DNA from 4 places in the Paenisporosarcina sp. P4_D4 genome. Region 4 is predicted to be linked to each of the others. Evidence: riboswitches for the same ligand, from Rfam matches in the RefSeq annotation. Region 4 holds a riboswitch; each other region holds the start of a gene.

Region 1 (7,719 bases), on a different contig from region 4:
AAATAAAACTTCATCATATCTGCTGCAGGATTAGCTTTTTCTTCAGTCTTTGCTGCTCCGTTTGTTGTTGTTTCCGGCTTTTCTTCTTTATCAGATGAACATGCCGCAAGAACGATTGTAAGTGAAGTAAGTAGTAGTAATAATTTTTTCATCATTGAATCTCCTTTATATGTAGTCAATTTGCATCATTATCCTACCATAACAATATTCCCAATGTAAAGGCTATACAAAATAGTCGGAACACATTGAAAATTATGATTCCAAAGAGCTACTTTCATTAGTTTTTTCACGTGAAAGTCGATTCACGATTAACATGGTGATGCCTCATCTCCATTTATATTTGTTGCCAATTCAAAACTATCCTGTGCTATGTAATGTACAATCATTAATATAATCATCGTTTGGATTAAATCCTAACTCGGTATGACACTCATTTAATTTGGAGTAAAATGAAATTTAATCGGCATTGTCTTGGATTTAATCGGCATCAAATACCATTTAATCGGTCTCACCCAATAATTCCTACAAAAAACAATCTTCAATTTACTGGGTGACTAAGTATCATCTTCCAAGAAATAGAAAAGACGCCGGTTTCCCGGCGTCCATAGGATTACTTTATTTAACTGGAACGACCGAACCGCCCCATTCATCTAAAATGAAATCTTGAATTTCTTTAGATTTCAATACTTCAACTAATGCTTTAATTTCTTTATTTTTTTCATTACCAGCTTTTACAGCAATGATATTTACGTATGGAGATTCTGAGTTTTCAATAGCGATTGAATCTTCCAATGGGTTCAACCCAGCGTCGATTGCGTAGTTTGAGTTGATTAACACCGCATCGCCTTCTTCATTTTCGTACATTTGTACAAGAAGTGCCGCTTCGTATTCTGCATCAAATTCCAAGTTCTTCGGATTGTCTACAATATCTTTTACTTCTGCTGTTGTCTTATCAATGCCTTCTTTTAATGTGATTAGACCCTCAGCTTCCAACATAGATAGGATACGACCATGGTCAGCAACTGAATTACTAATCAGTATCGTTGCTCCTTCAGGAAGTTCATCCAGAGACTTATATTTTTTTGAGTACACACCGATTGGCTCAATATGGATACCGCCAGCATTGGCAAAATCATAGCCATGATCGGCCATTTGAGCTTCGAAGTAAGGAATGTGCTGGAAGTAGTTTGCATCCAAATCGCCATTTTCCAAATCCTCATTCGGTAAAATGTAATCTTGGTAAGTTTCAATTTTAAGTTCAATACCTTTTTCTTCAAGCAACGGTTTTGCTTGTTCCAAAATTTCTGAATGGGGTATGTTAGATGCTCCCACTACAAGTTCTTTACTGTCTCCACCTGATGATGAGCCAGCTCCTCCTCCACATGCCGCTAGAGTGATTGCACTTGCCGATAATAAAATTCCTGCTACAAATTTCTTCATCATTTTCTCTCCCTTTTTTTGTTTATTTGATCGAGCTTTCACCCGAAAGCACCTTAACGTTTGTCTGTTTTTGTTGTGATCGAATCTCCCACCCATTGGATGATAAAGACAATTAGTAAAATGATAATTGTGGAAACAACTGTTACATCTCCCCTACTGCGTTGGAAGCCATCTAAAAATGCGAGTGTTCCAAGACCGCCCGCTCCAATAATTCCTGCCATCGCGGTATAACCTACAAGGGCAATTGCTGTAACGGTCAGTCCTGAGATTAATGCAGGCATGGACTCTGGAAGAAGCACTTTCCAAATGATTGTGGAAGTTTTAGCGCCCATTGAGCGAGCAGCTTCAATTACACCTTTATCTATTTCACGTAATGCAATCAGGACCATGCGGGCATAAAATGGTGCTGCACCTATGATTAGTGCCGGTAATGCAGCATTTGCCCCACGAATCGTACCGAGTAGGAATTTAGTAAACGGAATCAACAAAATAATTAAGATGATAAACGGGATGGATCTGAAAATATTAACGAACGCCCCTGTTAACCAGTACACTATTTTATTTGCCCATAATTGACGAGGGCTAGTTACAAACAGCAAAATTCCAAGTGCAAGTCCGATTATGAAAGTTAAAACGGTAGCCATTGAAGTCATATATAACGTTTCAAGTGTGGCTTCCCACATTTTTTCCCAATCCACATTCGGTAGAAGGTTTTCAATCATGTGAAATCACCTCCGTATGAACATCTTGTCCATGTAAATAATCAATCGCTTGATTGATGGCATTTGAATCGCCATCGATTTGTAAATATAACGTTCCATATGCACCATTTTGAGTTTGTGCGATATTCCCTTGAACGATGTTAACTTCTACTTGATATTGCTTAATTAATCTTGATAGAATCGGTTGCTCCGTTCTATCTCCGACAAAAACTAGTTTCACAAGCTTGCCTGAGGGATATTGCTCTACCAAATGAGCAATCGTCTGGCTGGCTGACTCCGGACCATTTACCTGGGCAACAAAACGTTTCGTAATGGGTTGTTCAGGAGTTTGGAATATTTGAAGTACACTTCCCATTTCAACCACTTTTCCAGCTTCCATGACTGCAACCCGATGACAAATTTTACGGATGACATGCATTTCATGTGTAATCAGGACAATTGTCAAACCCAACCGTTTGTTGATATCTACCAATAGTTCCAATATGGCATCTGTTGTTTCAGGGTCAAGTGCTGATGTCGCTTCATCACATAGCAGCACTTCAGGATTATTGGCAAGGGCACGTGCAATTCCTACCCGTTGCTTTTGACCGCCGGATAATTGGGAAGGGTATGCTTTCTCCCTGCCTGTCAATCCAACTAGTTCGATTAATTCTTTAACTCGTTCTGAACGTTGCGTTTTGCTAATCCCTGCAATTTCTAGTGGGAATGAGATATTTTCCTCGACTGTCCGCGACCATAGTAAGTTGAAATGTTGAAAAATCATGCTTACTTTTTGTCTTGCACTACGAAGATCCTGTCCTGAACTGGACGAGATTTCGTGTCCATTTACAGTGACACTACCTGAAGTAGGTTTTTCCAAGCCATTTAATAATCGGATCAAAGTACTTTTTCCTGCTCCACTGTAACCGATTATGCCAAAAATCTCGCCTTGATCAATCGTCACATTCACGTCATCTACCGCTATGAGTTGTCCATTACCGGTTTCAAACCGTTTTGATAAGTTTTTTAATTGAATCATATTCACTTCACCTCTGAATTTATACACCATTTTATTTGTTTTCTTTATCATGCATTTGCACTGGCTGCATGTTTCGCATGAGTCAAGAAGTTTAAAACCACTTACCTGCACTCAAGCATAACGCGCGCAAATAAACTCTTTCATTTCATTTAATATCAACATCATTTTATTGAAATATCCTAAAAAAATAAAAATCCCTTCCGCAGACAAGCAGAAGGGACTAATGCACAATTATATACGTTAGACCGTTCTCTCATCTTTCAAAGCGAATTCGCTTTGAGTGATTTGGCACCATTTCACAAATTGTGACGGTTGCCGGGCTTCATAGGGCACTTCCCTCAGCCTCTCTTTATAAGAGTTTACGATATTAAGTTTTTAGTTACGAATGATAATGTAACACGTTCAAATGCGAACGTCAATTTTTTTTTTGCAAACGATTATATAGATAGGGAACTGATTGAAAAGCATAAACTTTTTCAACTATTTGACCATTTTCCGCAATGAGTAAACAAGGGACGCTTTGGATTTGATAATCGACCGCTAAACTTTCTACATAGTTCAAGTTTGCTTTCCCTATTTGCAAATCTGGCAAAAGTTCTTCCACAACGTCCATCATTTTTGAGGCAACTTGGCAAGTTCCACACATGGGCGTATATAAATAATAAGCTGCCCTCTTTGCGTTTTGAGAATGATTTTCCCACTCCGCTCGCGTCCATTCTTTCATTGTATTCATCCTTTAGGCAATAAATTCCGCTTTAACATCGATATTCGCTCCGAGCAACACAGTCGCTAGAACTTTCATTGGTGTAGTCGCAACTTCTCGGTAGGCTGGATCAGTATATAAATGAAGTGCTTCGGGAAATTCACGTTTAATGAGCGCACGTAATTTCTCTCCGGACTTATCAGCATCGACAAATACATAAATCTCCAACTGATCGTAGGGGGCTAATATTTCTTCCAATCGCGTGGGGCTGACTGTTCCGTTCGTGCAGATAATTTCAACTGGCTCTGCAATAAGTCGCAGAATCCGCTGTTTATCTGATCGACCTTCTACAATTATGACTTTATCTATTGGCATGGGATCACTCCTGGCTGTACTGACATAAAAGATTGTTTAAAAAGTTTTCTTGAAACGGAGTCCATCAGGTTGCAACTCTTCCCGATCACAACCATTGCCACTCTTTTCAATATCCCGTTTTAAACTCGCTGTTATAATCGACATATGCAAAAAACGCCGAACAAATGTCGGCGTTCAACTAACGATATTACTCTTGTGTCATTTCTTCGTATTGCTCAGCCGTCATTAATGAGTCCACTTCAGACAAATCTGTAGGTTCTACAACGATCATCCATGCATTCTCGTATGGAGATTCATTCACGAATTCAGGACTGTCTTCCAATCCGCTGTTCACTTCAACTACTTTACCACTGATTGGTGCGTATAGCTCAGAAACTGTTTTAACAGATTCAACACTGCCAAATGGTTCGTTCGTTTTGATTTCGTCGCCTACTTGTGGAAGTTCTACGAATACAATATCACCAAGCTCAGATTGAGCGAAGTTAGTGATGCCGATGCGTGCTTTTCCATCTTCAACTTTAACCCATTCGTGTTCCTCAGAGTAGCGTAATTCTTTTGGTGTGCTCATTAATACCCCTCCAAATATGTAATATATTCAACTTCAGTTTGACATAATCTTTCCTTAAAAACAAGAACAGAAAATCAGCTTTTCCAATTCACAGTAAAATCCGACTCCTTAAAACCTACTGTGGCTTTCAAGCCGTCCGTCACAAGGGGTCTCTTAATGAGCATCCCGTCTGAAGCAAGCAATTCATATTGTTCTTCATCTGACATCGTCGGCAGTTTATCTTTTAAACCAAGCTCCCTGTATTTCATTCCACTCGTGTTATAAAACTTCTTAAGCGGCAACCCACTTGTCTCTACGATCTTTTTCAACTCTTCCTTTGAAGGGGGAGTTTCTACAATATGTACATCATGATACGTAAGACCTTCGGCATCCAACCATGCTTTAGCCTTTTTGCAAGTACTACATTTCGGATATCCATAATACGTAATAGCCATCATTAAACCTCCTTATCATCATTTTAACCAGTCTATCAAAAAATAAATCCGAACACCTCATCAGAAGCGTTCGGATTTTTTATTCTACGTTTTTCTTTGCGTCAATCAAATATTTTCACTTGTTTATTTCCAGTTTTGAAGGAAGTTCTCCTTAGGTTCATCGAAGAACCTATCGGTGATTTTTAGTATTAATAGTTTTCTTAAAATACAAACAAGGCGAAGTGGCAGAAGCACTTCGCCTTGTTCAATAATAGGGTCAAATATCGAAATTTTATTAAACTACGTATTTCACAGCGTCAATCAATTTAACCGAAGCTTCACGTTTTTTGGCAATTACATTATAAGGAGTAGAGCGAGTCAATTTACGCAGTGCAGAAAGCATCATGCGTAAGTTATCGCCTTCAACTGCAGCAATCAATGTTTCTTTCGCATCTTTTTCGATACATTCAAAAGCTTCCTGACAGAAGATTTGAGTGTATAGAAGTTTTTGGTTCGCTTTATCAACACCGTCACGCTGGATTGCTTTCTCTGAACGCAGAACAGCTGATTCCATTGCGAATAGATTGTTCACGATGTCCGCAATGTTTGTCAATACTTCTTGTTCAGTTTCAAGTTTTGTACCGTAACGTTGAGCCGCTAAACCTGCAGCTAGCAAGCCGATTTTTTTAGCATTTTGCACCAATACTTTTTCTTGAGCTAATGGTGCATCTTCAATTTCTTCTGGCATCATCATTAACAATTCTGATTGAAGCGCTTGTGCTTTTTGAAGAAGTGGAAGTTCACCTTTCATAGCTTTACGCAAGAACGTACCAGGTACCAGCAAACGATTGATTTCATTTGTGCCTTCGAAAATACGGTTAATGCGGGAGTCACGATAGATGCGCTCTACTTCATACTCTTGCATGAAGCCGTAACCGCCATGCAACTGAACTGCTTCATCCGCAATATAATCCAATACTTCTGTGCCGAACACTTTGTTGATTGAACATTCAATAGCATATTCCGCAATAGAAGCAGCAATAGCTTTGCCATCTTTTTGCTCTTCAGGACTCAATTGACTCATGCGGTCTTCAAAATAACCAACCGTACGATAAATCAAACTTTCCGAAGCATATAATTTGGATGCCATTGTTGAAAGCTTTTCTTTTGTTAAGTTGAAAGAAGAAATCGGTGTTTTAAATTGTTGACGTTGGTTCGAATAGGCAACAGCCAATTCAAAAGCACGTTTGGATGCACCAACTGTACCCACTCCCAATTTGTAACGACCAATATTCAAGATATTGAATGCAATAACGTGGCCACGGCCAACTTCCCCAAGTAAGTTTTCAACCGGCACTTGTGCATCCTGTAAAATTAAAGTACGTGTCGAAGAAGATTTAATCCCCATTTTCTTCTCTTCCGCGCCTACTGAAACGCCTGAGAATTCACGTTCTACGATGAAAGCAGAGAATTGTTCTCCGTCAATTTTTGCATACACAACAAATACATCCGCAAAACCAGCGTTTGTAATCCATTGTTTCTCTCCATTTAATACATAGTGCGTACCTTCTGCATTTAACTTGGCAGAAGTTTTAGCACCTAAAGCATCCGAACCTGAACCTGGCTCTGTTAGCGCGTAAGCGGCAATTAGTTCGCCAGTGGCGAGTTTAGGCAAATATTTTTGTTTTTGTTCTTCATTCCCAAAAAGTACAATTGGTAATGATCCAATTCCAACGTGTGCACCGTGAGTAATGGAGAAACCACCTGCACGCGACATTTTCTCTGCAATTAGTGCAGATGAAACTTTATCCAATGCCAGACCGCCGTATTCTTCAGGCACGTCTGCACCTAGTAAACCTAAGTCACCAGCTGATTTTAATAGTCTTACAGAATGCTCAAACTCATGATGTTCCAAGTTTTCAATGACTGGCACCACTTCATGTGTAACATAATCCTCTGTTGTTTTAGCAATCATTTTATGTTCATCTGTAAAGTCTTCCGGTGTAAAGACGCGATCAAGTGCTACATCTTCCACTAAAAAGCTTCCGCCTTTAATTACATTTGCAATCGTCTTCGTCATTTTGTTTCCCTCCTATTTTTTCAATAATTCTATTAAAGAATCTCAAATACGCCAGCTGCACCCATGCCTCCGCCGATACACATCGTGACAACGCCAAATTGCTTGCCTTGACGTTTTAATTCATGAATCATTTTCAGCGTTAAAATCGAACCTGTAGCACCAAGTGGATGTCCAAGTGCTATGGCACCACCATTGACATTCACTTTATTGATGTCGATTCCTAAATGACGAATTACTTGAATCGATTGCGATGCGAATGCTTCGTTCAATTCCCATAAATCAATGTCTTCAATTGAAAGACCCGCTAGCTTCAACGCTTTTGGAATCGCTACAATCGGTCCAATTCCCATGACTTCTGGTGGAACCCCGCCAACCGCAAATGATCGGAATTTAGCTAGTG
Region 2 (7,719 bases), on a different contig from region 4:
ACTTAGCCAAAGTAAATGCCGTCTTGAAAGAAGAATGGTGTGGCCAAATAAAATAAAGTGAAGCAAGAAACAATCTTGTGTAATGAACCGTGATTTTTTCCCGAGTCAGTGCCAAAGATGTGCATATGCTAAAGCATCCTTTCTAAAAAGGTGGTGTAAAGCATGGGATACGAATGCTGCAATACTAGCGGTTCTACGTTCACGTTGATTGTTGTTCTCTTCATCTTGTTAATTATTGTCGGTGCGAGTTGTCTATACTAATTTATAGAAATTAACCCTCACATTCGACTATGACGCACGACTCTTTCTTCCCCCATCGTGTGTAATAAGTACAAAAAACCTGACTCCTTACGGGATGTCAGGTTTTATTGTGTGTCTGGAAAGGATGATTTTTTCCGTGTCTAGGCGAATGGACGAAAAGCGGCTACGAATGGTCAAAAACTTGGGCTGACTGGATGAAAATCAATCTTGACTGGTCAAAGACCTTTATCAAGTGGTCAAAAAGTAATCAACCTTTAATTAAGCGACTGTTTCCTTCTCGTAAATCGGTACCCAGCCTTCTGTCGTGACAAAGATGCGTACTGCTACAACTTTACGGTCTTCCATCAGCGTAAAGTAGTGCCGAACATTTTCAGGTACAGAGATTAAGTCTCCCGGTTGCAACTCGACATCAAAGAACTCTCCGTCTTCCGATTGAATGACGAAAATGCCATGACCGCTGACGATGAAACGCACTTCATCGTCTTCATGATGGTGCTCCTGTTGGAAATTTTTCAACAGTTGTTCCAAGTTAGGCGTTGATTCAGAGAGTGAAATCACATCCGCTTGCTGGTAGTTGCGTCGCTCGGAAATGTCAGCAATTTCGATTCCGAATGCGGATAGAATCTGATGTTTTTCTTCATCTGTTAAATTGAATTTTTCACGAAGATTGGTTGGAAGCTTCTCGATGTCCCATTTTTCATAAATAACTTCATTGCTGTTCAAAAAGGCGATGACTGCTTGCTCTTCTTCAATGCGTTCGTTGTTTGCGTGTTTGCGAATGTATGCCATTTTTAATAACTCCCCACTACATGTTTTATAGTTGCTATTTTCACTTGGTACGAGAATAAAAATTCCCATGCTTCCAAATATTTTTTCGCTTCAAAAGCGTCTTTGCCCCACACCGTGATGCCGTGATTTTTAATCAGGATTGCTCCCGTGTCCCCTGTTACATAACGATCAAATTGTTCAGCAAGTGTCGGGATATGCGCGACATTTGGAATGATCGGAATGCTGACTTTGGCATCTTGTTCCCAGGAACCGAGTGCTTTAATAATTTCATTTCCGGTGAAATCGATATGTGTATCATGTTTATACAGTTCTGTGATGACATTGTTGTCAATCGTGTGCACATGAAGGACACAACCGGCATTTGTTTTGTTATAAATCTTAGCGTGGAGCAAAGTTTCAGCCGATGGCTTTGACATCGTTTCCTCCAACTTTTCACCAGCTGCATCAACCAGTAAAAAGTCATGATCCGTGAATTTCCTTTTGTCCTTACCGGATGCTGTAACGAGGAATGTAACCGGTTCATTCGTTACCTTAATCGATAAATTACCACTCGTTCCGTAGAACCAATCGCGGTCTGCGAGTTCTTTTTTTATGGCCGCAAGCTCGTTCCAACGGGAAAAGTAATTGCTCATGTGCGTACCTCCAATTGCTTTAAAATGTGAATCACGTCTGTAAATGTTTCAAATGGCTCAAAAGGAATATCGAGTTCTTCGCATTTTTCGATGAGGAAGTCCCGCGCTATGACTTTGTCTGCCAGTTTGGCCGCTTGCAAATCGGTAATGGAATCACCGATGACGATTTTGTAAGTGTTGTCGTCACTCAGTTTGCGGATAATGGATGGTTTACAACAACCACAGCCATTCGAGCAATGTTCATCGCATGTATGAGGCCAGTTGATTGTGATGGTTTCTCCAGAAAAATCTGCCACATTGCAGTAAATACGGTCGTCTTCTATATGTTCCTTCACGAGTGGCTTAACAAAGAAATCAATGCCTCCAGATACAATAAAGAGTGGAATCTTCTGTGCTTTCGTATAGGCCACAAAATCCTCAAATCCTTCTCGAATTTGTGCCTGTTCCAATACAAATTGGGTAATTTCATCTTTTTGGTCGGTTGATAGCAAGTTGAAAAGTTGTGTCACGCCTTGTTGAATGGTTATTTGTTGGCCGAGAATCTGATCTTTAATCGGCTCCCACTCGGGGGGTGCGAATTTTTTCATGATGGCCATAATGTTATCTTTCGTGGTAATCGTGCCATCAAAATCACAAAATATAACGGGTTGTGTCATCGTACTTTGTCACCCCACAATTCCAGTGCTTGTTGCAGTTCTGCATTTGTTTGCGCAGCCTCTGATAAGGTCTTCCTTGAAAGCGTTGCATCAACCGCTTGCCTGAATGCTTTGCCCCCTGCCGCAGAACCTGCTGGATGTCCGTGCACCCCGCCACCTGCATTGATGACGGAATCAATACCAAAGTCTTCAATCAGTTGCGGCACCATGCCCGGATGAATTCCGGCTGAAGGCACTGGCAAAGAGGTCTTTATCAAACCAGGAACATGGAGTGCATCTGCAATTTGTAGTGTTTCTGATTTTTCCAAGGCCACACTGCCATATGGTGAAGGAAATAACGAGAAATCCGCCCCGGCAAGTCGCAATAATTTACCCAGTGCGAGGTGGTTTGAGAGACCATACTTTTGGGATGGAGTGAATGCTCCCGAAACGGCTGGGTGTGCCATAATCGGAATCGCAATTTCTGGATCTTCAGCTAAACTTTGCAGTGTATCCAATCCGTATGCATAAACATTAAACAGCAACATATCTGCCCCTAGCTCTGTCGCGTGTCTTGCTTTGTCTTTTAAGTCGAATGTACGTCCTGTCAAATTCACTGCGTAACGTGTGCGGTGACCTGTCTCCGAGAAAACATGCTCGAGTACTTCACGTCCTTTTACAATCCGTTGTTCAAAAGGCGTCGACTCGTTTTCGAATAAAATTTCATCATCTTTCACAAAATCCACACCACCGCGTGCTTGGTGTTCGAGTTGTGTTAGTAAAAAGCCCAAATCTTTCCCGAGTATGCCTTTAAAGATACTCATGACAAATGGTCGTTCTTGCACGCCTGTCAATTGTCGGATTCCTTCTGTGCCGAATTTCGGCCCTGGAAAGTGGCCCGTTAATTCCGGACTGAACTCCAAATCAATTAATTTGATTTCCCCGTCCAGTGATAACTTGCCAAAAGTCGTCGTTAAAATGGCTGGCAAATCAGGACTGAAATTCGCCATGGGGTATGCAATGCGAATAATTCCTTTCGTTCGGCTTTCTAATTGACTATTTTCTTTTTGGACAGATACAACGCGTCCCTTATGTTTCTTCAGTTGCTGTTGTTCCAGTTGCGGTAAGTCGGTCCATGATCCGACCGTCAAGCCAAGTGCGATGCCTTCTGCTTTTTTTTCTAAATTTTCTTCTATGCTATGGACTAAATAAGTCGCGATTACTTCACTCAATGTCTCCACCTCTTTAGGGAAAATAAAAAACCTCTTCACAAAAAAGAAGAGGTTAGTAGTTGAACTAACATCCTCTTATCTGTCAGCTACTGCTGCAAGAATTAGCACCGTGCCTACTCGCGTAAGTCGGTTGCCGGGTTTCATAGGGCTAGTCCCTCCACCTGCTCTTGATAAGAAAAATGTAGATATGATATTTTTTAAAATCTAAATTGGATTATGACAGGGTGCAAAATACTTGTCAACATAATTTTCTAACAAATTAAAATATACTGCTTTTTATGTGTGTGATAAAGTTATGCTATGTTTGCCGGGAAATAGATATGACCGTCCTAAGAAATAAATTTCAAACCGACAGCCGCTCCTAACACCATGGCAATAAACAGCATGCGCAACCATGTTTTAGGCTCCCCGTATAAAATCATGCCTAAAATCGCTCCACCTGAAGCACCAATACCTGTCCACACTGCGTATGCCGTACCCATCGGAAGGGTTTCCATGGCGAGTGCAAGGAACAGGAAGCTTGCCAAAAAGCTTGCGAACAATCCGCTAATGGACTTCCAATTGCGACTTTTATGCACTTGACTGATCATCGCCACACCTGTCATTTCAAACAATCCAGCAATGATTAAGAATATCCACGCCATTAGGATTCCACCTCTTCCTGTTCTTTTGTCACCAGCTTAAGCCCGACAACCCCAATTAACAGAAGTGCAATCAAGGCAATTTTTGCGATACTAAATGATTCCCCGAAAAAGAGGATATCCGCAATCACTGTACCAGCTGTACCAAGTCCGACAAACACTGCATACACGGTTCCAACAGGAAGTGTTTTCCCTGCCATAATCATTAAATAGAAACTCACTGAAATCGCAATTGCCGTGCCCAACCATGTCCAAATATCATCCGCATGCTTGAGACCAATTACCCAAAACACTTCAAAAAATGCTGCTATGAAGACTTTCATCCATTCTTTATTCATGAAAACATACTCCTTTTCCAAATCAAAATAAGCCCGAGAGATAAACGTATCATACGTCATCTCCCAGGCTTTTATCCTTCCGTGTATCTTTGCATGTGTGCAAAGCGTTTTCTCTTGGACCAGACCAAACCGGTTGTTTGCGGAACCCTAGAAAACTTGGCCGCCATTGTGAAAATGGCGCTTTATGAATTTATTAATTCCATGGCTAGAATAAACTATATTTTACAGAGAGTCAAACGATGCGCTCGCTTTAAAGAAACAGTTGTAACAATTGGAAGTAAATGTAATACTTAATGGTACTATATTTGGTTGTTGCGGAAGGAGAATCACAATGAAAACCTTCAAAAATAAGATGATTATTCTAATCATGTCCATCGTCATTTTCGTCATTTATTTTCAGATACTTGGATTTTTTGCAGGTAATCTACTTCCTATCTCTCCACTTGGTACGATGATTGGATTGATCATTCTTTTTCTTCTCATCCCGATTTCGTATCTGTCAGCGTATGGAGTGGTAAAAGTTATTAAAGATATGTAAATTCCCGTATGAAGGAGTTTTTAAACAAGAAAAAACTCTCCATAAGAAATGAGAGTAGTAAAGTGAATCAATTTATTTATTTATGATTGCGTTTAGTTAATTCCAAGGTGTCTGTGATGAATTTAATTGAGAAAATCTCTTTTCTTGTGCTCTTTGAGTGGACTTACTTATGAAGTCCATAAATCGCGTCAAAGATATTTTTTTCCAAGGTCTTCGTTGAATTTCCACGTTAATGACTCTCCTTTAAATCGCATTTTTTATTTTTCCTTTATCTAGCTTTTAGAGGTATTCGTTGTCGTTTATGAAATGGAAATGTGGCAATGGTTCCCGCGACTCCACTGATGGCTAAAAACGAAAGGATTGCGATAGGTAAAGCTTTCTTTTTCAAACGTGTTTGACTCATGTAGGACCTCCTTGGATTTGAGCTTGCACCTTTAGTGTAATAGATGAATATGAAGAGGATGTGAATAACTTGTTAAGACATTATTTAGAAAATGAACTTTTAATGTGAAGTTATAAGAAATCGACTGGTAACTTCTCCTTTTTCAAACGAATTTTGTTGGCTTCAATACAAGCACATCGAACTTTCGTGGTAAACTACTACTAGCATTTACAGTGTGAAACGAGGTTTTACTTATGATTCGAACATTTGGAGTTACCGTTGATAGCCAATTAGAAATGGACTTTCCTTTAGAAGATCTACATAAAAAGTCATTCGACTGGTACTGGATTGATTTTGACAAACCATCAGCCACTGAATGGGCTTTGCTTGATTCGTTCTTTCATTTCCATCCACTGGCGATTGAAGATTGTTTACACCGCTTGCAGCGCCCGAAAGTCGATTACCACGATGGATATCATTTCTTTGTCGTCCATACGCTGAATGAAGAGACACTCGAAGCAGAAGAATTGGATTTATTCGTTGGAAAGAATTTTGTTGTTACTTTTCATCATAATACCGTTCAAGAATTGGACTTGGTTCGAGAAAAATTGCAACGCGATGCCTCCTTCTGGGAACGTGGAGCGATTTATGCGATGTATCAAATTCTCGACAAAGTGGTTGATTCCTACTTTCCACTTGTGTACAAGATTGAGGACCATTTGAACGAAATTGAAGATCAGATGACGTTTGATATGAAGCATTTTTCGATGGATACTGTCTTTGAAATGCGCAGTGACTTGTTATGGTTGCGCCGAACGATTTTGCCGATGCGTGATTTGATGTACCGAGTTTTAAACTCGAGTAGTTTTAACCTTCAACAGCACGAACATTCCTACTTTGCGGATATTTCTGATCACCTCGTCAAACTGACAGAAATTGTGGAGTCAAACCGAGAACTTACAGCGGATATACGAGATAGCTATATGGCAATGAACTCCAATCGAATGAACCGAATCATGATGATTTTAACGATTGTATCCTCCATTTTCATTCCACTAACATTTGTAGCAGGGGTATATGGCATGAACTTTGAAAACATGCCGGAACTCGAGACGAAATACGGCTACTTTTTCGCTTTAGGCGGAATGGCACTTATCGGATTGTTAATGTTCGCCTGGTTTAAATACAAAGGCTGGCTGAATTTATTCAAATCATAATGAAAACCATCTCCCGAAAAAAAGGAGATGGTTTTTTATTTGATCGGTTTCCAGTTCATAAGTTCAAACAGGATTTCCCCATTGTAGTATCGAAAATAGAAATAGGATGAAGAACTCAATTTTAGAAAATTTTTGGGGAGGATTATAAGATGAAGGAAAAGTTACTAAGAGTAGGAACTACATATTTACCTGTTACCGACGTAGAGCTATCTTCGGAATGGTATGTACACAAATTAGGTGCTGAATTAAGCTATAAAGACAACGATAAAGCTATTCTTAATTTAGCCAACCAAAGTATATTCCTTGTTAAGTCTAGAGATAATCAAAGCTCGAACTTCTATGACATTAATGGGAATGAACATTTCTCTATTACCTTTGAAGTGAACGGATTATCTGCTTTAGAAAGTATACACAAGGATTTCAATGAAAAAGAAATAAGAATTGGCGATATCGAAAACCGCGGGCATGCAGGAAAAAACTTTGTTTTTTATGATTTAGATGGGAATAAATTTGACGTTTGGAGTGAATTAAGCAACATATTTAAAGAGAAATTCTTAACTGCTAAAAAGCTATAGAGTGATGGTGTTACAAGGCTTAACCCATTAACTTCACTTATTGTCCATAAAAAAAAGGAGCTTTACGCTCCTTAAATCGGCTGAATTATTCTTCGCCTTCTTCAGTGTTTTTGTTTTCAGAATCTACTTCGTCCTTCTGGTCACCATCATTGACACCATTATCCTGGTCAACTCCGTCACCACAACCTGCTAAACCACCCAAAACGATTCCACCTACTAGACTACTTGCTAATAATGTTTTTTTCCAATCTGCCATGTTAGTTTCCTCCTCATATTTTGTGTTAGTTGAATGTTTCTAATGTTCTAATTCAAATTTACCCCTATACAAAACATATAAACCTCATCCGTAAATGTTAATCGAAACAGTCATTTTTTCTTTCTTTATTAGACGAACAATAAAACAGCTCAGCAGATTCCTGCTGAGCTGTTTCTTTTATGCTTTTCCATCCGTCAGAAAAGGTTCATACATGGTAATGGCA
Region 3 (7,719 bases), on a different contig from region 4:
TCTTTACAAAATTGTGAAGTTGTCGGTGCAGGATAAGTAATCATGACCTGCTTATGATGTTTTCTACGATTCCCATAAAATATATGCCGGATGGTGCAAAATTAGGTGACGTTTATTGGGAAATTCAATGTCATAGGAAATTCCATAAAAAAACAAGCACAGTCTGTCAGGAGGACAGTCAATGCTTGTGTTATGGCAATATTAAGCTTGTCTTTCAAACAGTTGAATCATTTCAATCATGACTTTGGTTGCTTTTTCCATGTTATCGACTGAAATGTATTCATATTTTCCATGATAGTTTTCGCCACCTGTAAAGATATTAGGTGTTGGCATGCCCATATATGATAATTGTGAACCGTCAGTACCTCCACGAATTGGGATGACTAATGGATTAATTGATAGATTCGTCATCGCTTCATGTGCAATATCGACAATTTCTTTTACAGGCTCAATTTTTTCACCCATGTTGAAATATTGATCATGCAGTTCATACGAAATTGCATTTGATCCGTATTCTGCTTTGATTTTTGAAGCAGCTTCTTCAAATAATGCTTTCTTCGCTTCGAATTTTTCACGGTCAAAGTCACGTACGATATAAGACAATTTGGCTTCTTCTACATGCCCGTTGAAATTCATCAAGTGGATGAATCCTTCATGTCCTTCAGTCTTCTCAGGCACTTCATCTGCAGGCATATAAGATTGGAACTTCATGGCGATGGTCAGAGCGTTCACCATTTTGTTTTTAGCTGAACCTGGATGAACGCTTGTCCCACGTGTGATAACTTTAGCACCAGCTGCATTGAAACTTTCAAATTGAAGTTCTCCAAGAGGTCCGCCATCCATTGTATAAGCATACTTGGCATCAAATTTTTCAACATCAAATTTATGTGGCCCACGCCCAATTTCTTCGTCTGGAGTAAAGGCAACACGAAGTTTGCCGTGTTTAATGTCTGGATTATTAATTAGAAACTCCATAGCTGTCATAATTTCAGCAATTCCTGCTTTGTTGTCGGCACCTAGTAAAGTCGTGCCATCTGTTGTTATTAAAGTGTGCCCGATATAATTATTAAGCTCTGGGAAATCGTCAGGAGACATAACGGTTTCTTCGTTTAATCGGATGTCGCCACCTTCATAGCAATCGATACGCTGAGGGTTTACATTCTTACCTGTATAATCAGTTGCTGTGTCGACGTGAGCTAAAAAGCCGATTGTTGGCAATTCACGTTCTGAATTTGCAGGCAAAGTGGCAAATAAATAACCATTGTCATCAAGTGAAATGTCTTCCATTCCGATTGAAGCCAATTCTTTTTCTAGTTCGTGCAATAAGTCCCACTGACCTGGTGTAGATGGACAAGTGGTGCTTTCAGCATCTGATTGTGTATCAATTTTGGCATAACGTACAAGGCGTTCGATTAATGTTTCTTGCATGGTTTCATCTCCCTTAGAAAAGTTGGTTCGGAGTCGGGCAGATATTGACCGACATGATGCGGGCCAGTAGTCTTTACCCCTTACCTCAGTTTAGCACTTTCATTCGGTTCACGGAATAATGATTGTTCTGGCCGAATGAAATTTTAACGACTTTTTAGTAAATTCGGAATAAAAAATAGATTCCCCAATTAATTGGAGTGAGTCACTTTTTTCTTTTTGATAACCGAAGAAACTCGTGGTTCCATCCCGGATCTCAAACGGTGTATATTCTCGCGATGCTTCCATAACGCAAGTAAGAAGAGTGCGGTGGTTATGACAATTGGCATAGTACTTTCTGTAATCAAAAAGGCTAAAATGATATATGTAATATATAAGAACAGTACACCGATTAATAAGTAATCTGTCACCAATGAAACGACAATCAGCAAGATAAGTCCAACCAATCCGATTCTCCAATCCAGTACTAACATCACTCCAATAACAGATGCCGTTCCTTTACCACCATCAAAATGCATCTGAAATGGATAATTGTGACCTATTACGACAGATGCCCCCACAAGAAATAATAGGACCCATTGATACTCCAAGGAAAGATCAGTAGATTCGAATATAAGACGCAAAAGGACGATTGCAAGTATTCCTTTACCAATATCAACAAATGCAACGAGTGCCCCGTATTTCCAGCCTAATACAATAGTGGCATTGGATGCCCCCGCATTCTTTACTCCCTGTTCCTTTACATTCACCCCAGAAAGCCGTTGCGCCACATTTGAACCGTGGAGACAGCCAATTAAATAACCTGATAGTAAGGTGATTAGCACCCATAATGCAAGATTCATATTCCCAACCCCTTTTTTTCACTAACTCTTTAAACGTTTGAGTGTTGGCAGAAGTTTCAAAAAATTATATAAATAATTCTTGACTATTTATGGATATTAAACATATACTGATTCTCAAGATGGAAAACTAAATCAAATACTCTTATCTAGAGTGGCGGAGGGACTAGGCCCTGCGATGCCCGGCAACCGGCAAGTGATTAACTTGCAAAGGTGCTAATTCCTACAGATTTCTTTAGTGGAGATCTGAAAGATAAGAGGAGGATCACGCACTTGTGAGCCCCTCTTCTTAAGCGAAGACGGGGCTTTTTTCTGTTCATAAAACTCCTCTTTCGCCTCCACACTTCCATCTAAAACACAATCCAGGAGGGAAAACAATGACAAATCTTCAACCGGAAACTCTACTTTTACACGGAGGTCAGCAGCCGGACCCAATCACGGGTTCCCGTGCAGTGCCAATCTACAAAACAACTTCTTTTGTTTTCAGAGATACGGAACATGCCCAAAACTTATTCGCCTTGCAGGAAACTGGACACATTTATTCACGCATCGGCAACCCGACTGTGGACGTATTTGAACAGCGAATCGCGTTATTGGAAGGTGGCACAGCAGCGGTAGCCCTATCGAGTGGCATGGCTGCGATAGCCTTCTCCATTCTGAATGTAGCAGGAGCCGGTGATGAAATCGTCGCTGCTGGCAATTTGTATGGTGGGACCTACAATCTATTTGCCAATACACTTCCACGGTATGGAATCACGGTGAAGTTTGTAGATTCCACCGATCCTGAGAATTTCCGCGGGGCCATTACCGATAAAACGAAAGCCATTTTCGGGGAAATCATCGGAAACCCAAGCCTTCATGTTTTGGACGTAGAAGCTGTAGCTGACATTGCACACGAGAACGGAATTCCGTTGATTATCGATAATACGTTTGCAACGCCATACGGAAGCAACCCTATCGAATTCGGTGCGGATGTAGTCGTTCATTCAGCTACGAAATGGATTGGGGGACACGGTACGTCAATCGGCGGTGTCGTTGTGGATGCAGGTAAGTTTGATTGGAACAGCGAGAAGTTTCCTGGCTTTACGGAACCGGATACGAGCTACCATGGCCTTCGTTACGGGATTGATGTCCCCCAAGTGGCTTTCGCGATTAAACTGCGGGTCCAGCTACTGCGTGACTTCGGTCCATGCCTAAGCCCGGATAATGCATTCGCTTTTTTGCAAGGTCTTGAAACATTGCATCTCCGCGTACCGAAACATAATGAAAATGCAATTGCAGTCGCACAATACTTAGCAAATCATCCGGCAGTAGAATGGGTAAGTTTCAATGGTTTCGAATCTCATCCATCTCATCAATTGGCAAACAAGTACTTAAAGAATGGATACGGCTCGATTGTGAATTTTGGCATTAAAGGAGGTCGGAAAGCAGGACGAAAACTTATCGACCATGTCCAAATCTGGTCGCATGTGGCTAATGTAGGGGATGCAAAATCGCTCATTATCCATCCTGCTTCAACAACCCATCAACAGTTAAGCAGTGAAGAGTTGAAGCAATCGGGTGTAACGGAAGAGTTGATTCGTCTATCAGTAGGATTGGAATCTGTGAAAGACCTGGTAGCCGATTTGGGGAAAGCAATAGAACATGCCACCGTCGTAACGGTTTAATGTGGAGGTGAATTTAATGGCAACAGGAAGTGTGACAATCGGGAATTTTCAACTAGAGTCTGGAGAATGGCTTGAGCATGTTGAACTTTCATATGAAACTCTTGGTCCTTCAGAAGCACCAGTTGTTTTGGTTTGTCATGCGTTAACTGGCAATCAATATGCCGTTGGATCAAAGGAATCACCGGGCTGGTGGAGCGGGTTAATTGGACCGGGAAAGAATATTGATACCGACTCTTTTCGAGTTATTACACTGAATGTCCTTGGAGGATGCTCGGGTACGACGGGGCCGTTGACCATCAATCCCTCTACAGGCAATCCATATCGATCATCCTTTCCGACAATTACAATTCGTGATATGGTGCATGCGGAAAAAAAGGCATTACTAGCTTTGGGTATTAATCGGCTTCATGCGGTAGTTGGTGGGTCACTTGGTGGCATGCGTGTTTTGGAGTGGGGATTACTTTATCCAAAAGATATGGATATTCTTATTCCTTTAGCAGTTACCCCTTATCTAAGTGACACAGGTATTGCTTTTAACTACATTGGAATCCATGCAATTGAGACGGATGCGAATTATCTCAATGGAAACTATACCTGTTCCTCGGAGATCAAGGGGTTTGAAACGGCTCGAATGGCGGGGCTGGTTACTTATCGTAGTGAACAATTACATAAGAACCGTTTTGCCAGAAAGACCAGAAGCGATGGATTGTTCGAAATCGAATCCTATATGAAATATCAAGGGGTAAAACTGGCTAACCGTTTTGATGCGAATAGCTACCTTACCTTGTTAAGAGCAATGAATACCCATGATATCGGAAGGGATAGAGGGGGTATAGAAATTGCGGCAAAGCAATTTGAAGCAAAAGTGATTACCATAGCATTCACATATGATTTACTATATCCACCTGAGGACATTTGCTCTTTTGCGCATCTCGTTCCTAATCATCATTTCTGTATGGTCAACACAAGATTCGGTCATGATGGCTTTCTGACTGAATTTGAGACATGGGGAGATATATTATCTGTTCACTTGGGGGTAAAGTCATGGCGACGATTCAAGCAGCAATCTTAGGTTTTGGCACAGTTGGTCAAGGTATTTACCAAATACTTAATGAGAAAAAGGATCAATTAAAAGAATCACTTGGATTAGATATAGACATCAAAGCAATTCTGATAAGAGATAAGACAAAAAGTCGCATGGCAGCTCCAGATGTATTGTTCACTGACAACTTTGATGAAATTGAAGCTATCCCAGATCTTCAAATTGTTTTTGAAGCCATTGTGGGAGAAGACCCTGCTTACGATTATTTATGTAAGGCCATTCAAAAAGGTTGTCATGTCATTACGGCTAATAAAGTCATGTTCTCAAAGCGTGGCTTGGAGTTACAGGAACTTGCAAATAGGCAAGGTGTCCATGTGGGATATGAAGCAACTACAGCTGGCGGTGTTCCCATAATTTCAACTTTGAAAAATATTCTTCTAGTAAATCAGGTTCAAAGAATTCAAGGGATATTAAATGGAACATCAAATTACATCTTAACTCAAATGAGGGTGCAAGAAAGCAGTTTTCAGGATGCTTTGGAGGAAGCAAAGTTACTGGGGTACGCAGAGGCAGATCCTTTCAATGACATTTCAGGTCAAGACGCATTTCGAAAGCTTATGATATTGAGTAATTTAGCATTCGGTAAACAACCAAAGTGGAATGATGTATCGATTGAAGGAATAGCAGATATCACTCTTGAACAAGTACTGGGGGCTGCAAGGGAAGGTTTGCGTTTCAGACATGTGGCAGAAATTGTCGAAAAGGTAGATGGATCCTTACATGCGAGTGTTGGTCCAAGATTGGTAGGCCCAGAGCATCCTTTGTATGCAATTGAGGGAGTAAATAACGCAATTGCGCTTGAAACGGATTACATGGGAACTTTAACTTTAGTGGGCCCGGGAGCAGGTAAATTCCCGACTGCAAGTGCCATGGTGAAAGATTATGCAGAAATTATCGGCAAACGGACTCAAATTTTAGTCACCATATAAGAAAATCGAACCGCTACATTCTCTCCAAATGGAGAAATGAAGCGGTTTTTCTATTGGGGAAAATAACGTACTTATTATATAGAAGGAATACATTCAAAACACTTGATTTTAAGTATCTTGAAGTCGAGGTTATTGGAATTACATGGAAAAAATAAAGAATCATTATACCCTCTAATTGTAAAAAAAAGGTTTATTAAAGGTAAAATAGTTGTGATTTAAAAGTATATCAAATTTAACGAATCGCATTATATCAACGTTTTGGTGATTAGGTAAAAATAAATATCGTGAAATAGGTTTATTTACACGGTACAAGGGAACTACGAAAAGGTATTGGGAATATTATCCAACTTTGACATTACGGGAAAGTAAATGGTAAATAATATATGACTATTGAGGTATTCAATGAAGGATTATACCTAAAAGTATAAAAGAAACCATTTTGAAAAGAGGGATTAATGAATGTTAGAGGCAAAAAGGCGTGCGGCTGTATTCTTTATTTTGGCCTTTATTTTAGCGGCCGCCACTGGGTATATGGTCCTTCAGAAAGTTAAAGACTTAAATTCCGAATTAGGAGCAATGACAAAAATTTATGTGGCTAATGGAGAGATTCTTTCTCGAGAAGTAATTCAGGAAAGCCAAGTAACCGTTATGGAAATTCCAAATAAGTTTGTAGTTAAAGATTCTCATATTACATCGTTCGAAGAACTGCAGTACCAAGTTTCCGTCCTGCCTCTCAAGGAAGGGGATATCATCACCAAAAGCATGATCAAACCAGCTACAACACTTCAAAATGAAAATAATCGGTTGGTCAGCTTAAATAGCTCAGAAAAAATTCAATTTGACCAAGTAATCGAAACTCTAGATCGAGTGGATATTGTTGTATCGACTGATAATAATGGCGACCACAAAACGACCATGTTCATGAAAGATGTGGTAGTAAGATGGGCGTTAGGTAATAAAGATGGCATGAGAGGGATTTCAGTCGAAGTGACAGCTGAACAAGCACCTAAACTAATACATATGCAAAATTATGCTGATCATATTCGAATATTAAAAGCTAATGTTGGTCAAAATAGCCTGCCTCTAGAAGAAACTGAAGAACAAGCAGCGCAGGAGGATGCAGCCGCACAGCCAAAGTCGGAAGCTAAACCAGCAACTCCTCCAGCAACGAAGCCTGCACCTACACAACCAAAAGATAATACAAAAAAAGAAACACCGAAAGCAGCAGGAACGACTTCAGGTAGCGGACAGTAAGGTAAAGAAGAGAGGCTGACAAGATGGAATCACATATAAATATTTTGATTGTTAGTGAATGGGAGCAAAGCACGGCGCAACTAAAAATAATCGCTGAAAGTTTTTCAAAAAGCGTAACTACGGTTAATTATCCAGAAGCCATTCGCGAAATGAATCGGGAAACGCGAGATATTGTGATTGTTTCTCAATTTGAAACGGAAGCTTCTGTGGAATTGGTTCAATCGATTCGAATGGTTAACCCGGCATGTCTGCTATTGTTTGTCGCCAATGAATCTGACTTTTCATTGCTCCGTTCAATCATTCGTTCAGGAGCGGATGAGTTCTTCGTATTCCCTGATGAAGCCAGTTTATTTGCCAGCCGTTTCCCGACAATCGTAAAAAACTATGAAGTTAAGAAGAATTCGATGGAAGAAGCCGCTGTAACCTATGGGAGGAATCGGGGGAAGATTTTTTCTTTCTATAGTGGAAAAGGTGGAAGTGGCCGTACATTGATTGCTTCTTCA
Region 4 (7,719 bases):
ATGTACCTTATCATCTAGACCCAGAAAATGACGGTGTCGATTTACGATTGAAAAAGTTATACGCTGTCATTCATGAGTACGGAAATGAAGAAGCAAAACAACAAATAGAAACATTGCCTTATTATAGTTGAATGCTGTGCATGCCTTCGCTACACTATTTGAAAGGAGTGTAGCAGGCATGTTTTCTTTTGTAGATCAGCATGGGTTAAAAGTTACGTTATCATTTGAACCAAATGCCTTTTTAATTCCTACCACACATGTACTCGTGCTAGCGAACAGGCAGAACCAGTGGTTGCTAACAAAACATCCACAAAGAGGGATTGAATTTCCCGGTGGAAAAGTAGAATCAGGCGAGACGTTAGAACAAGCAGCAAAACGGGAAGTATTTGAAGAAACAGGCGCACAACTTTCAAATTTAATATGGTTTGCAGAATATATGGTGCATGAGCGTAAGCCTTTTTGTAAGGCGGTTTTCCGTGCAACAGTTGATTCAATTGAAAACAATAGTGAACGATTTGAGACTGAGGGACCTGTATGGATGACGATACAGGAGTTTTTCAAATCAACTAATCTTAGTTTTCATATGACAGATGACGGAATGAGAAAAATGTTGGAACAGGTGATGTTAGATGAAAGTAGACGGAACAATTGTACACAGACTTCCGTATCCAAGTCCAAATCCACAAGTTAAATTAACGGAAATTGTCTATTGGTCATGTGGATTCAGGGTAAAAGGGTTACTTGCGGAGCCACGCAAAGAAGGCAAGTATGAGGGAATCCTCTATTTACGTGGAGGTATTCAAAACATTGGTATGGTTCGATCTGCTCGAATTGCTCAGTTTGCCACACAAGGATTCGTGGTGTTTGCCCCTTATTATCGTGGGAACAGAGGCGGCGAAGGTAGAGATGAATTTGCTGGGGAAGATCGGTTTGACGCTACCAATGGAGTAGAAGTATTAAGACAGTTTATTTCAGTGAACCGTATTCATCTGTTTGCATTTTCTCGTGGAGGAATTATGGCTTTATGGACGGCTGTTCTGCGTTCAGATATTACATCGGTTGTCACCTGGTCAGGTGTGTCAGACATGGTTCTCACCTATGAGGAACGTGAAGACATGCGTAGAATGATGAAGCGGGTGATTGGTGGTAATCCTACGAATGTACCTGAGGCATATGAACTTCGTCAACCACTCAAACATGTCAGTGCTATTGATGCCAAAATTCTAATTATCCATGGACGAAAAGATGGGAATGTCGGAATTGAACATGCCTTACGTCTCGAAAAAGCACTCATTGATGGAAATAAAAATTTTGAGACTTGGTATTTTAAAGATTACACACATTATTTCCCTTCGAAAACCAATAGACAAACTGTCAGAGATTTAACGGACTGGATGAAACGACAAGGGGAATAATATATGAAACATATCCGAATTCATTTAAAGACTAGCAGTACTGCTAACAAAACCTCGGTCCCTAATGATACGTCATATTGGAAAAAGCTTTGGGATACGTATACGAGTGAATATGCTTCAGTGGAAATTCAGTGTTGGCAGGAAGAAGTGCATGATATTGAGGAATTGACCAAACTCTCTGCACATTCTGTGAATCAAGGACTTGTAAAATCGTTTACAATTACATTGAACGAAAAAAACTGTAACTATTTACGTAATCATTCAATTGATGCAGACGGTGGTTTAAAATGGTTCACTATATTCTTTTATAAAGAAGATATTCAAATGCTTGAGATAGCACAATATGGTTCAGAAATTGTATTATATGGAGTAAATGAGAAAGAAGCGGAAGAATTTGAAGCGCTATTCCCTGAAATCGAGAACGCGGAATACTTCAAAGAACACCTCATGTAAGCAGAGGAGGGTGAGGCATGGGAAATTTACATATAATATACGATTCTTTATTACTAACCAGTGAAACCAACAAGCTTAGGAAGAGTATTAGCTATTGGTTTCCGTTAATGAATGAGGTACTTCCAGTGTTTACAGAAGTCGAAGTACATTGTCATGAAGATGAAAAAGAAGCAATTCTTAAGATTAAACCTTTCGCTCATACCATTCGATATGGAAGTGGATTGGTTATTTTTACAATGCCTCTAAATCAGAAGCTAAAAGACTTGCTACTGTATGGGGTAAATGAAGGACAGACAAGAATTCCTTGGTATACATTAGTATTCAAGAGAAATGGTGCACATATTTGTACTGTTAAATATCACGGATCTGAATTGTTTTTCTACCAGATAACGAAAGAGGATGCTAAAGAGATAGAATCTTACTTTCCAGAAGAGACAGTTTTTGAATATACGGAGTAAAAAAAATGGCCTGCACATGAAGTGCAAGCCATTTTTGTATTCTAGATAATTGGACCGCCATTAGAAATAATGTCTTCAGACACTGATCCAAATTTATTGAAGTTCTCACGGAATCGATTAGCCAATTCTTGTGCTTTTTTATCGTATGCTGCTGGATCCGCCCATGCATCGCGTGGGTTTAATACGTCAGAAGGTACGCCAGGTACTTCTTTAGGAATAGCTAAACCGAATGCTGAACCTTTATCCATTTCAACATTATCTAATTTGCCTTCCAATGCAGCACGAACCATCGCACGTGTATAAGAAAGTTTCATACGGCTACCAACGCCAAATTCGCCGCCTGTCCAGCCAGTATTTACAAGGAAGACTTGTGCATCATGCTCATCTATTTTCTTCCCTAACATTTCTGCATATACAGTTGCAGGAAGGGGAAGGAATGGAGAACCGAAACAAGTTGAGAATGTTGCTTGTGGAGATGTAATTCCACGTTCTGTACCAGCAAGCTTCGATGTAAATCCACTTAAGAAGTGATACATCGCTTGTTCTTTCGTCAACTTACTGATTGGAGGTAATACCCCAAACGCATCAGCAGTTAAGAAAATGATGGTTTTTGGATGACCTGCTACAGAAGGATCAACAATATTGTCGATTGCTTGTAATGGGTAAGCGGCACGCGTGTTTTCAGTTAACGAAATATTTTCGTAGTCAGGTATACGCGTTTCAGGATCCAATACTACGTTTTCCAATACAGAACCAAAACGGATTGCATCGAAAATTTGTGGTTCATTTTCACGTGTTAAGTTAATTGCTTTTGCGTAACAGCCGCCTTCAATATTGAATACGCCGTTATCTGACCAGCCATGCTCATCATCGCCGATTAATTTACGATCTGCATCAGCAGATAATGTTGTTTTTCCTGTTCCGGACAATCCGAAGAACAAAGCAACATCGCCTTTTTCACCAACGTTTGCAGAACAGTGCATCGGTAGGATGCCTTGCTCAGGGAGCAAGTAGTTCATAATAGAGAAAATTGATTTTTTCATTTCACCGGCATACTCAGTACCACCGATTAAAATGATGCGTTTTTCCATTGACACAATGATAAACGTTTCGGAACCTGTACCATCGATTGCAGGATCTGCTTTGAAAGTCGGAGCATAAACGATTGTGAATTGTGCTTCATGCGATGCCAACTCATCTTTAGACGGACGAATGAATAATTGGTGTGCAAAAAGGTTATGCCAAGCATATTCATTGATTACTTGCAATGAAAGGCGAGATTCTTTATCCGCACCGGCAAAGCCATTAAAGACAAATAACTCTTCTTTTGTTTTTAAATAGTTCACAACTTTTTTATATAAAGAGTTGAAAATTTCAGATGATATTGGTTGGTTTACTGAGCCCCAATCAATCTTGTCTTTCGAGCTATCTTCCACAACAACATATTTGTCTTTAGGAGAACGTCCTGTATATTTTCCTGTCACTACTTTTACAGCTCCAGTTGGTGTTAAGACAGCTTCTCCACGTAATGTTGCTTTCTCCACAAGTTGTGGGACTGAAAGTTGCACATGCACGTTTTGGCCATTTAACAAGTCGTTCAGCTCGTTCATCGTGTTCACTGAATTCATGTATATGTACCTTCCTTTATCGTATATTACCCTTAAATCGGGTTAACCTTGATTCGAAAATTAGTATAACACATTACGCTTAATAATCTACACTAATAGCCTAATTAATTTTATCTGATTTTCGAACATTTATATAGAACGAAAAAAATATTTGACAAGGCTTCATTAGTTTATTATGATGTAAAACTGAACGGATACTCTTATCCCGAGCTGGTGGAGGGGTCAGGCCCTATGAAACCCGGCAACCTGCAGTTATGAACCAAGTAGTAATTGGCAAAGGTGCTGAACCTGAAGCAAGGTGTATTCCTTGGATGATAAGAGTGAAAGGTGCCTATTAACGAATGCCTTTCCTCATGTTTTTACGTGAGAGAGGGTTTTTTTTATGACATCTCCCTTTATCCTCGTGTGCAGAAGCCCGAAAAGGCGGAAGGTTTTATTCTAATGAATAAGCTGGACATGGGAAATGAGTACCGTTTGAATTTTCCGAGAGCAATCTCGAAGGATATAGGAGGAATATTAAATGACAACTCGTCGTCTATTTACATCAGAATCAGTAACAGAAGGGCATCCGGACAAAATTTGCGATCAAATCTCAGACGCAATTTTAGATGCTATTTTAACTGAAGATCCAAATGCACGTGTTGCTTGTGAAACAACTGTAACAACAGGTTTAGTGCTTGTTGCCGGTGAAATCACAACATCTGCATACGTGGATATTCAAAAAGTCGTACGTGAAACAGTTCGTGAAATCGGCTACACACGTGCAAAATATGGTTTTGACTCAGAGACTTCTGCAGTATTGACTGCAATCGATGAGCAATCTGCTGACATCGCAATGGGTGTTGACAGAGCACTGGAAGCACGTGAAGGTTCGATGACAGATTCAGACATCGAAGCAATCGGTGCAGGTGACCAAGGTTTAATGTTCGGTTTTGCTTGTAATGAAACACCGGAATTAATGCCTCTTCCAATTAGTATGGCTCATAAGTTAGCTCGTCGTTTAGCATTAGTTCGTAAAGAAGAAATTCTTCCATACTTACGTCCAGATGGCAAAACACAAGTAACTGTAGAATATGATGAAAACAATAAACCGTTGCGTATTGACACAATCGTTATTTCTACTCAACATCACCCAGAAGTAACACTTGAGCAAATTCAACGTAACTTGAAAGAACATGTCATCAATCCTGTCGTTCCGGCAGAATTAATTGACGAAAATACAAAATACTTCATTAACCCAACTGGTCGCTTCGTAATTGGTGGACCACAAGGGGATGCTGGTTTAACTGGTCGCAAAATTATCGTAGATACTTACGGTGGATACGCTCGTCACGGTGGCGGCGCATTCTCTGGTAAAGATGCGACAAAAGTTGACCGTTCAGCAGCATATGCAGCACGTTATGTAGCGAAAAACATCGTAGCAGCAGGACTTGCTGACCGTTGCGAAGTTCAACTTGCATATGCAATCGGTGTTGCACAACCAGTATCAATTGCAATCGATACTTTTGGTACAGGCACTGTAGAAGAATCGAAACTTGTTGAAATTGTTCGCGATTCATTCGACCTTCGCCCAGCTGGAATCATCAAAATGTTAGATCTACGTCGTCCGATTTACAAGCAGACAGCTGCTTATGGACACTTCGGTCGCACAGACTTGGATGTACCATGGGAGAAAACAGACAGAGCGGCTACTTTGAAAGAAAAAGCAGGCGTTTAAGATTGAGAAGCCATTCCGGGTATGACCTGGAATGGCTTTTTTATTGGAAATTAGTGGGCGAAAGGGAACAAATCAATTTGAACGGGAATAAATTTAAGAATGCTTCAACATATTAAAAGGACCGGGCTCTATCACCCGGTCCTTACTATCCGTTTACTTTTGTTGTTGCATTGCCTTATAAATCTGTCCTTTTTCAGCATATTCTCTCACAATACGTTCCATATCTAATTTGTCTTCAGCATTCAACTCCCGAACCACTTTTGCCGGTCGTCCCAATGCAAGCATACCTGGGGGAATTACTTTACCGGGTGGAACCAAGCTGCCTGCTCCAATAAATGCACCTTCACCAATCTCTGCGCCATCCAGGACAATGGAACCCATGCCAATTAAGGCGCCTTTTCGTATAGTACAGCTATGCAAAGTTACTTGGTGTCCGATGGTGACTTCATCTTCCAAAATTAATGGAGCGGCAGGGCTTTGATGAAGGCAACACAAATCTTGAATATTAACTTTTCGGCCGATTCGTGTCGCATTGACATCACCACGAATAATGGTATTAAACCAAATAGTGGACTCTGGACCGATTGTCACATCACCACTTATTGTGACATAATCAGCAATATAAACAGATGGGTCAATCATGGGTGTTTTATCATTAAATGGATAAATCATTCTAAAACCTCGTTTCTTCTTGCCATATGGTTTCATTATACAAAAAAAGAGGAACTAAAAAAGGATGACTTCGTCGAATAAAGAAATAGAAGGAGCGATGATTATGTGGAAATGGGAAGCTGATGGACAGGCTAAAGCAGTCATCGCCATCGTACACAGCGCGTATGAACATCATCGTAGGTACGCCTGGGTTATAGAAGAGTTTAGAAGTTCAGGATTTCATGTTGTAATGGGGGATCTACCGGGGCACGGAGAATCGGCTCTCAATAAACAAGCACATGACGAGGATTTTCAATCCTATGGCACTTTTATCAATCACTTGATTGACGCTTCGCTTACATATAACTTACCCGTTTTTATTATGGGTCACGGGTTAGGTGCAACTTTAGTCATGCAAGTGCTTCAGGAAAAATCAATTGAATGTGCTGGAATAATTCTGACATCTCCTTGGATGCATTTACATATTCATGCATCGAAACTTTCCAGTGCTTTAGCCAACATGGGGAAGCTAGCTGAAAACGTCAAAAGTACTCATGAAATAACCATTAAAAAACTGACAAGAAATTATGATGTTTATACGCAAGGTAAAGACGATGATCTATATAACACGACCATTACTTTGAAGTGGTACAGGGAGTTGCAGCATTTGATGAAAGCAACAACTGCCAAACAAGAAAGCATTCAAGATGTTCCTATTTTGATGATGACTGCAGAGCGGGATAAAATTGCGGATCCGACATTCGCAAAGAATTGGCTGCAAAAACAAAAACTTTCTGAAATACAATATAAAGAGTGGAAAAATTGTTTTCATGATCTGTTCCAAGAGCCAGAACGAGAAGATGTGTTTTATTACACGAAGACATTCGTGAATAATGTGTTGCGTTCACTCGGATATGTGGTTTAAGACAAATAAAAGCCTTTCTAATGAAAAATTAGAAAGGCTTTTACTATGGATTTGTTTATGACTTCATTTATGAATTATGCAGATTTACAAGGATTAATAAATTATTCTGACATGAAAATTAGCCCCCTGTAAAAAAGGGAAGCAATAGATTCCAAATTTCAAAACCTGAACATTTACCAATATGATAATTCTATTTTAATAAAAATATTCCTCTATTGTTTTTTAGAACTTTGAAACTTGGATTTATGTACGCTATGCCTTGCAGAAGTCGAAGTTAGCATAATGAGAATCTAGAAGTATATAAAATCTTTCCTTGTACTAACATCATTTTTGTAATACAGTGAATAATGTGACAATATTATGAACAAACAAAGGGGGAAATTGGATGGAAGAGTTTATTGGGCAAATAAATAACTTTTTATGGGGACCTTGGATGATTTATGGCTGTTTGGCTATCGGTCTATTATTTTCA

The links. Region 4 has a riboswitch for S-adenosylmethionine ahead of metK (methionine adenosyltransferase). Riboswitches for the same ligand answer to the same signal wherever they lie in the genome.
Region 1: another riboswitch for S-adenosylmethionine. It lies ahead of AC1DSL_RS10825 (methionine ABC transporter ATP-binding protein); the one in region 4 lies ahead of metK (methionine adenosyltransferase).
Region 2: another riboswitch for S-adenosylmethionine. It lies ahead of AC1DSL_RS05640 (2,3-diketo-5-methylthiopentyl-1-phosphate enolase); the one in region 4 lies ahead of metK (methionine adenosyltransferase).
Region 3: another riboswitch for S-adenosylmethionine. It lies ahead of AC1DSL_RS00080 (O-acetylhomoserine aminocarboxypropyltransferase/cysteine synthase family protein); the one in region 4 lies ahead of metK (methionine adenosyltransferase).

Annotation. Positions count from the first base shown of each region.
Region 1 covers NZ_JBFUIO010000042.1:10,697-18,415, forward strand. The annotation lists gene AC1DSL_RS10810 (hypothetical protein) at 1-152, opposite strand, end outside; gene AC1DSL_RS10815 (MetQ/NlpA family ABC transporter substrate-binding protein) at 616-1,440, opposite strand; gene AC1DSL_RS10820 (methionine ABC transporter permease) at 1,494-2,162, opposite strand; gene AC1DSL_RS10825 (methionine ABC transporter ATP-binding protein) at 2,155-3,180, opposite strand; SAM riboswitch class I at 3,431-3,538, opposite strand; gene AC1DSL_RS10830 (thioredoxin family protein) at 3,596-3,904, opposite strand; gene AC1DSL_RS10835 (toprim domain-containing protein) at 3,917-4,258, opposite strand; gene gcvH (glycine cleavage system protein GcvH) at 4,446-4,826, opposite strand; gene AC1DSL_RS10845 (arsenate reductase family protein) at 4,901-5,260, opposite strand; gene AC1DSL_RS10850 (acyl-CoA dehydrogenase family protein) at 5,535-7,319, opposite strand; gene AC1DSL_RS10855 (acetyl-CoA C-acetyltransferase) at 7,352-7,719, opposite strand, start outside.
Region 2 covers NZ_JBFUIO010000013.1:10,571-18,289, forward strand. The annotation lists gene AC1DSL_RS05615 (plasmid pRiA4b ORF-3 family protein) at 1-56, shown strand, start outside; gene AC1DSL_RS05620 (YjcZ family sporulation protein) at 163-261, shown strand; gene AC1DSL_RS05625 (cupin domain-containing protein) at 520-1,050, opposite strand; gene AC1DSL_RS05630 (methylthioribulose 1-phosphate dehydratase) at 1,053-1,682, opposite strand; gene AC1DSL_RS05635 (2-hydroxy-3-keto-5-methylthiopentenyl-1-phosphate phosphatase) at 1,679-2,338, opposite strand; gene AC1DSL_RS05640 (2,3-diketo-5-methylthiopentyl-1-phosphate enolase) at 2,335-3,549, opposite strand; SAM riboswitch class I at 3,622-3,726, opposite strand; gene AC1DSL_RS05645 (DMT family transporter) at 3,879-4,193, opposite strand; gene AC1DSL_RS05650 (DMT family transporter) at 4,193-4,528, opposite strand; guanidine-I (ykkC/yxkD leader) riboswitch at 4,587-4,690, opposite strand; gene AC1DSL_RS05655 (hypothetical protein) at 4,860-5,066, shown strand; gene AC1DSL_RS05660 (hypothetical protein) at 5,335-5,469, opposite strand; gene corA (magnesium/cobalt transporter CorA) at 5,703-6,665, shown strand; gene AC1DSL_RS05670 (VOC family protein) at 6,815-7,240, shown strand; gene AC1DSL_RS05675 (hypothetical protein) at 7,326-7,496, opposite strand; gene AC1DSL_RS05680 (VanW family protein) at 7,674-7,719, opposite strand, start outside.
Region 3 covers NZ_JBFUIO010000001.1:12,343-20,061, forward strand. The annotation lists gene pepT (peptidase T) at 202-1,428, opposite strand; gene AC1DSL_RS00075 (glycerol-3-phosphate acyltransferase) at 1,617-2,267, opposite strand; SAM riboswitch class I at 2,407-2,524, shown strand; gene AC1DSL_RS00080 (O-acetylhomoserine aminocarboxypropyltransferase/cysteine synthase family protein) at 2,642-3,931, shown strand; gene metX (homoserine O-acetyltransferase MetX) at 3,948-5,003, shown strand; gene AC1DSL_RS00090 (homoserine dehydrogenase) at 4,976-5,962, shown strand; gene AC1DSL_RS00095 (CpaB family protein) at 6,422-7,216, shown strand; gene AC1DSL_RS00100 (CpaE/TadZ family protein) at 7,240-7,719, shown strand, end outside.
Region 4 covers NZ_JBFUIO010000007.1:66,647-74,365, reverse strand. The annotation lists gene AC1DSL_RS03845 (hypothetical protein) at 1-131, shown strand, start outside; gene AC1DSL_RS03840 (NUDIX domain-containing protein) at 179-691, shown strand; gene AC1DSL_RS03835 (alpha/beta hydrolase family protein) at 630-1,415, shown strand; gene AC1DSL_RS03830 (hypothetical protein) at 1,419-1,868, shown strand; gene AC1DSL_RS03825 (hypothetical protein) at 1,886-2,326, shown strand; gene pckA (phosphoenolpyruvate carboxykinase (ATP)) at 2,368-3,954, opposite strand; SAM riboswitch class I at 4,152-4,275, shown strand; gene metK (methionine adenosyltransferase) at 4,475-5,671, shown strand; gene AC1DSL_RS03810 (gamma carbonic anhydrase) at 5,825-6,343, opposite strand; gene AC1DSL_RS03805 (alpha/beta hydrolase) at 6,447-7,247, shown strand; gene AC1DSL_RS03800 (alanine/glycine:cation symporter family protein) at 7,633-7,719, shown strand, end outside.